Regions from separate parts of the Rhodococcus olei genome, predicted to be linked through region 1. Evidence: riboswitches for the same ligand, from Rfam matches in the RefSeq annotation. Region 1 holds a riboswitch; the other holds the start of a gene.

Region 1 (3,408 bases):
ACGACGAGATACTCGACGTCGCCGGCGCGGGCGATCAGGTCCTCCTTGGATTCGGCGGCACCGATGAAGCCGACCGGGCAGCCGATGATCGCGGCGGGCTTCGGAGCGCCCTGGTCGATCATGTCGAGGAGGTGGAACAGTGCGGTCGGCGCGTTGCCGATCGCGACGACCGCGCCCTCGAGCTTCGGCCCCCACAACTCCAGCGCGGCCGCCGAGCGGGTGTTGCCGAGCCGTTCGGCGATCACCGGTACCCGCGGGTCGCCGAGCATGCAGACGACGTCGTTCTTGGCGGGCAGACGCTTCCGCGTCACCCCGGAGGACACCATCGTCGCGTCACAGAAGATCGACGCCCCGTCCCGCAGCGCCGCGCGGGCCGTCGACACCACACCGGGGGTGAACGCGACGTCGTCGACGAGGTCGACCTGGCCGCACGCGTGGATCATCCGGACGACGGCCTGGGAGACGTCCGCGGGGAACCTCGACAGGTCGGCCTCTGCCCGGATCGTGGCAAAGGACTGACGGTAGATCTCGGCGCCGTCGCGGATGTAGTCGGTCATGGGTCTCCACGATATGGGGTCAGGACGGGGCCCGGTCCACCCGGTAGCCGTCGCCGGTGGCGACGACGTCGGTCACCGCGCCGCGGGGGCGACCGCACTTGCGTTCGCAGCCCGCCCAGTGCTGGCGGCCGTCGGCGGGCAGGTCGCCGGACTCGACGGCCGCGGCGGCGTCACCCCGCACGTCGGCGAGGGACTTCGCGCAGCCCGGGCGCCCGGCACAGGCGGACACCTGCAGCCACGGGGAGTTCGCGTCGAAGATGAGCCCCATCGGGGCGAGCACCCGCACCACCTGCTCGGCTGCCCACTCGTCGAGGTCGTGCAGCAGCACCGACCGCCACGGTGTGATCGTGATCGGACGTTCGACCGCGACGAGGAAGTCCGCGACGCGGGCAGGCAGGATCCCGAACCGCAGTCCGGCGGCGAGGGTGACCCGTCCGTCGGGCTGGTCGAGCCAGCCGATCGGCGCCGACGCGTCCGCGGCGGCGAGGTCGACGGGATCGGTGGTCGCGGCCAGTCCCAGGCGCTCGAGCACCCGGTCCGGGCCGCCCTCGATCTCGTGCAGCCGCCACCGGGTGCCGCGGATCTCCCGCAGCGCCCGGGCGGCGTCGAGGGCCGCCGCGACCGCGTCGCCCGCGGGCAGCCGGACGCCGTGATCGCGCCCCGCGAGCACCAGGGCGAGCCGGTCCGGGCCGACGGCGTGCAACCCGATGTCACCGGCGAGTCCCGTGACGTCGCCGCGGCCGTCGTCGAGGGTGAACAGGACGCGGCCGGGCAGGTCGGCGAGGCGCGGATCGGCGCACAGCCCGGCGTCGAGCTGGGGCACCCAGTCGCGGACGTCGACGAGGCCGCCGATCCGGCCCGACAGCGGGGTCGCCAGGATGTTGCGTACCCGCTCGTGGGTCGCGGACGGCAGCAGCCCGGCCGCGGACAGCCGGTCCGCGAACGCGCCCGGGTCCGTCACCTCGCGCAGCTGGAGGTTGCCGCGCGAGGTCAGCTCGACTTCCCCGTTCCCGAGGTCGCGCGCCGCGTCGGCGAGGACCTGCAGCTGTTCGGGGGCGATCGCCCCGCCGGGCAACCGCACTCGGGACAGGGCGCCGTCGGCGGCCTGGTGCACCTGGAGGGCGCCCGGGCAGGCGTCTGGGCGCGATCGTTCGGGGGAGGACTCGGGATCGGACATCGCTTCCAGGGTACGGCGCGGCGCCCGGTGCCGAGCGCCGCCGACGCGGCGACCGGGTGCCGGTACGATCAGCGGCGATTGCGGCAGCTCGCGAGGAAACCGGTGCAAACCCGGTGCGGTCGCGCCACTGTGACCCGGACACCGGTCCGGGGAGCCAGACACTCGTCGGCTGCCGTCCCGAACCGAGCGGGGCGCGAAACCCCGAGGAGGCCTGCCGCGTGATCCTGCTGCTGTCCACGTCCGACACCGATCTGCTGAGCGCCCGCGCGAGCGGAGCCGACTACCGCTGGGCGAACCCGGCCCGGATCGTGGTCGACGACGTGCCCGAGCTCGTCGACGGCGCCGACCTGGTGGTCGTGCGCATCCTCGGTGGCCGCCGGGCCTGGGAGGAGGGTCTGGACGCGGTCCTGGCCGCGGGCACGCCGACCGTGGTCCTCGGTGGCGAACTGGCGCCGGACGCCGAGCTGATGGAGCTGTCCACGGTGCCCGGCAACGTGGCCGCGCAGGCCCACGCGTACTTCGCGGAGGGCGGAGCGGAGAACCTCGCCCATCTGCACGGGTTCCTCTCGGACACGGTGCTGCTGACCGGTGTCGGTTTCGAGCCGCCGGTGCACACCCCGACCTGGGGCCACCTCGAGCGGGCCCCGAGGTTCCCCGATGTCACATCGGGGAACCCGACCGTGGCGGTGCTGTACTACCGCGCCCAGCACCTGGCCGGGAACACCGACTACGTCGAGGCGCTGTGCCGGGCGATCGAGGATCGCGGGGCCCGGCCGCTGCCGATCTTCTGCGCGTCGCTGCGCACCGCCGAGCCGGAGCTGCTCGACGTGCTGTCCGGGGTGGACGCGATGGTCGTGACGGTCCTGGCGGCCGGCGGCACCAAGCCGGCGGGCGCGTCCGCCGGGGAGGACGATGAGTCCTGGGACGTCTCGGCGCTGGCCGCGCTCGACGTCCCGATCCTGCAGGGCCTGTGCCTGACCGGCAGCCGCGAGGCCTGGGAGTCCAACGACGACGGACTGTCCCCGATGGACGTCGCCACGCAGGTCGCGGTGCCGGAGTTCGACGGCCGGATCATCACGGTTCCCTTCTCGTTCAAGGAGATCGACGCCGACGGGCTGACCACCTACGTCCCCGACGCCGACCGCGCGGCCCGGGTCGCGGGGATCGCGGTGCGGCACGCGCGGCTGCGGCACATCCCGAACCCGGACAAGCGGATCGCCCTGATGCTGTCGGCGTACCCGACCAAGCACGCGCGGATCGGCAACGCGGTCGGCCTGGACACCCCGGCCAGCGCGATCGCGCTGCTGACCGCGATGCGCGAAGCCGGCTACGACCTCGGACCGGCCGACGGGGAGGACGCGCTGCCGGGGCTGGCGTCCGGAGACGGCGACGCGCTGATCCACGCGCTGATCGCCGCCGGCGGCCAGGACCCGGACTGGCTGACCGCGGAACAGTTGGAGGGCAACCCGATCCGGATCTCGGCCGCCCGCTACCGCGAGTGGTTCGCGACGTTGCCGGAGGACTTCCGGGAGGGCGTCGAGGAGCACTGGGGTGCCGCGCCCGGCGAGCTGTACGTGGACCGCGCCACCGACCCGGACGGCGAGATCGTGATCGCCGCCCTGCGCGTCGGCAACGTGGTGCTGATGGTGCAGCCGCCCCGCGGGTTCGGGGAGA
Region 2 (3,408 bases), on a different contig from region 1:
CTGCCGCTGCCAATGGACAAGGAAGTCGATTTTCCAGTGTCAGACAACACCGCGGTACAGACCAAGACCGATGTAGTGCTCGTGGGTGCGGGCATCATGAGCGCCACCCTCGGGGCGATCCTCCGGCAGCTTCAGCCGGATTGGTCGATCAGCGTGTTCGAGCGCCTCGACGCGGCCGCTGCCGAGAGCAGCGACCCGTGGAACAACGCCGGCACCGGTCACTCGGCGCTGTGCGAGCTCAACTACACGCCCGAGAACAAGGACGGCTCCGTCGACATCGCCAAGGCGATCAACGTCAACGAGCAGTTCCAGGTCTCGCGGCAGTTCTGGTCGTACGCGATCGAGAACGGCATCCTGACCGAGCCCAAGGAGTTCGTCAACCCGATCCCGCACGTCAGCTTCGTGCACGGGGCCGAGAACGTGAAGTACCTGCGGGCCCGCTACGACGCACTCGCCGGCCACCCGCTGTTCGCCGGCATGGAGTACACCGAGCGACCCGACGAGTTCGCCAAGCGGCTGCCGTTGATGGCCAAGGGCCGTGACTTCTCGGACCCGGTCGCCCTGAACTGGACGGACGGCGGCACCGACGTCGACTTCGGCGCCCTGACCAAGCAGTTCCTCGGACACATCGGCGCGTCCGGTGGCAGCGTGTACTTCGGTCACGAGGTGCGGAACGTGTCCAAGCAGTCCGACGGCAGCTGGACCCTCAAGGTCGTCAACCAGCGCACCGGCGACAAGAAGACGGTCAACGCGAAGTTCGTGTTCGTCGGCGCCGGCGGCGGCGCGCTGCACCTGCTGCAGAAGTCCGGCATCGCGGAGGCCAAGGGCTTCGGTGGCTTCCCGGTCAGCGGCCAGTTCCTGCGCTGTACCAACCCGGAGCTCATCGCGCAGCACCGCGCCAAGGTGTACGGCAAGGCCGCGGTCGGCGCGCCCCCGATGTCGGTTCCGCACCTCGACACCCGCGTGATCAACGGACAGCAGGGCCTGCTGTTCGGCCCGTACGCGGGCTGGTCGCCCAAGTTCCTCAAGCAGGGCAAGGTCACCGACCTGCCCGGTTCCGTCAAGCCCAACAACCTCCTGTCGATGCTCGGTGTCGGCCTCACCGAGCTGGGTCTGACCAAGTACCTCATCGGCGAGCTCCTGCAGTCGCCCGCGGACCGCATCGAGACCCTGCGTGAGTTCGTGCCCCGCGCCACCGCCGGCGACTGGGAGCTGATCACCGCGGGCCAGCGCGTCCAGGTCATCCGCAAGAAGGGCAGCGGCGGCGTCCTCGAGTTCGGCACCGCGGTCATCAGCGCCGCCGACGGCACCATCGCCGGCCTGCTCGGTGCCTCCCCGGGCGCGTCCACCGCGGTCCCCGCGATGCTCGACGTCCTGCAGCGCTGCTTCGGCGACCGCTGGTCGTCGTGGGAGCCGCAGCTCAAGCAGATGGTGCCCTCGCTGGGCCTGAAGCTGTCGGACAACGAGTCCCTGTTCCGCGAGGTGTGGGACTGGAGCAACCGCGTGCTGGAGCTCGAGGAGCCCGCCGTGGTCGCCACCGCCGCCACCGCCTGATTCCCGGCCCGCTCACCGGCCGCCACCTGCCCACCCGGGCCAGGTGGCGGCCGGTGTCGTGTCGGGGGATAGAGTTCGCCTCGAACATTGTGTTCCCCGCCGCGGGGAAGTCCTGTGCGAATCAGGCACGGTCCCGCCACTGTGACGGCCGCAGGCACCGCCCGCCGCGACCGGAAGTCAGATCGCCGCGGTGGGGGGAGGAACGGCCGACCCCCGGCGCGGAAACCGGGGAGTGAGGGGAACGACGCTGTGGTGCAGCAGGATTCGGTGAGGGAACCGGGATTCCCGTTCAGTGCGATCGTCGGTCAGGATCAGCTGCGGCTGGCGCTGGTGTTGTGCGCGGTCCACCCCGGCATCGGGGGTGTGCTGGTCCGCGGCGAGAAGGGCACCGCCAAGTCCACGGTGGTGCGGGCCCTCGCGGCGCTGCTGCCGCCGACGTCGGGTGGGACCCGGGCCCGGCTGGTCGAGTTGCCGGTCGGTGCGACCGAGGACCGGGTCGTCGGCTCCCTGGACCTGGAGAAGGTGCTGCGCGACGGGGAGCGGGCGTTCCAGCCCGGACTGCTGGCCGCCGCCCACGACGGTGTCCTGTACGTCGACGAGGTGAATCTGCTGCACGACCACCTGGTGGACGTGCTGCTCGACGCCGCGGCGATGGGCCGCGTCCACGTCGAACGCGACGGCGTCTCGCACAGCCACCCCGCCCGCTTCGTGCTTGTCGGGACGATGAACCCGGAGGAGGGGGAGCTCCGCCCGCAGCTGCTCGACCGGTTCGGTCTGGCCGTCGACGTCGCTGCGTCCCGGGACGTCGACGTCCGCATGCAGGTGGTGCGCCGTCGCCTGGACTTCGAAGCGGACCCCGCCGGGTTCGCCGCGCGGCACGCCGATGCCGACGCCGCGACCGCCGCCCGCATCGCCGCCGCCCGCGCCGCGCTGCCGGGAGTCGCGCTGCCGGACCGCGAGCTGCGCCGCATCGCCGCACTGTGCGCATCGTTCGACGTCGACGGCATGCGCGCGGACCTGGTCCTCGCCCGCACCGCCACCGCGCATGCCGCGTGGCGCGGCGCGGCCGAGGTCGGCGAGGAGGACGTCCGGGTCGCGGCCGAGCTGACGCTGCCGCACCGCCGCCGCCGGGACCCGTTCGACGAGCCGGGGCTCGACCCGCAGCAGCTCGACGACGCGATGCGCGACGCCGACGAGCAGGCGCGGCAGCAGCCGGAACCCGACCCCGATCCCGACCCGGACGGTCCCGGCGGCGGCGCGCCGCCGCCGGGGTCCGACGGCACCGACGCCGCCACGGGTGAACGGGCCGAGCCCGAGGCCACCGACCCGTCCGGTCCCGGCCCGGCGAAGGAACGCCCCGTCGGGTCGCCCTCCGCGCAGTTCCGCACCCGGCTGCTCACCGTCCCCGGCGTCGGTGAGGGCGCTCCCGGCCGGCGGTCGCGCTCGCGGTCCCCGCAGGGCCGGACCGTGCGGGCCACGACCGAACCCGGACGCGGCCTGCACCTCGTCGGCACCCTGTTCGCGGCCGCCGAACACCAGGTCGCGCGGGGTCGCCGCGACGGCCGAATGGTGTTGGCGCCCGGCGACATCCGCGGCGCGGTGAAGGAGGGCCGCGAGGGCAACCTGATCGTGTTCGTCGTCGACGCGTCCGGCTCGATGGCCGCCCGCGACCGGCTGTCCGCCGTCACGGGTGCCGTCGTGTCGTTGCTGCGCGACGCCTACCAGCGGCGCGACAAGGTCGCGGTGATCACGGTCCGGGGTGCGTCCGCCGACCTGGTGCTGCCGCCGACGTCGTCGGTCGACGTGGCGGTGCGGCGACTGCGGTCGCTGCGTACCGGCGGCAAGAGTCCGCTT

The links. Region 1 has a riboswitch for cobalamin ahead of cobN (cobaltochelatase subunit CobN). Riboswitches for the same ligand answer to the same signal wherever they lie in the genome.
Region 2: it holds a riboswitch for cobalamin, as region 1 does, so the genes downstream of both, ABD951_RS08085 (magnesium chelatase subunit D family protein) here and cobN (cobaltochelatase subunit CobN) in region 1, are expected to answer to the same signal.

The regions. Positions count from the first base shown of each region.
Region 1 covers NZ_BAABFB010000023.1:191,441-194,848, forward strand. Annotated here, with positions in the region: gene ABD951_RS05535 (precorrin-8X methylmutase) at 1-557, opposite strand, end outside; gene cobG (precorrin-3B synthase) at 577-1,734, opposite strand; cobalamin riboswitch at 1,778-1,918, shown strand; gene cobN (cobaltochelatase subunit CobN) at 1,953-3,408, shown strand, end outside.
Region 2 covers NZ_BAABFB010000029.1:334,874-338,281, forward strand. Annotated here, with positions in the region: gene mqo (malate dehydrogenase (quinone)) at 13-1,554, shown strand; adenosylcobalamin (AdoCbl) riboswitch at 1,633-1,757, shown strand; gene ABD951_RS08085 (magnesium chelatase subunit D family protein) at 1,822-3,408, shown strand, end outside.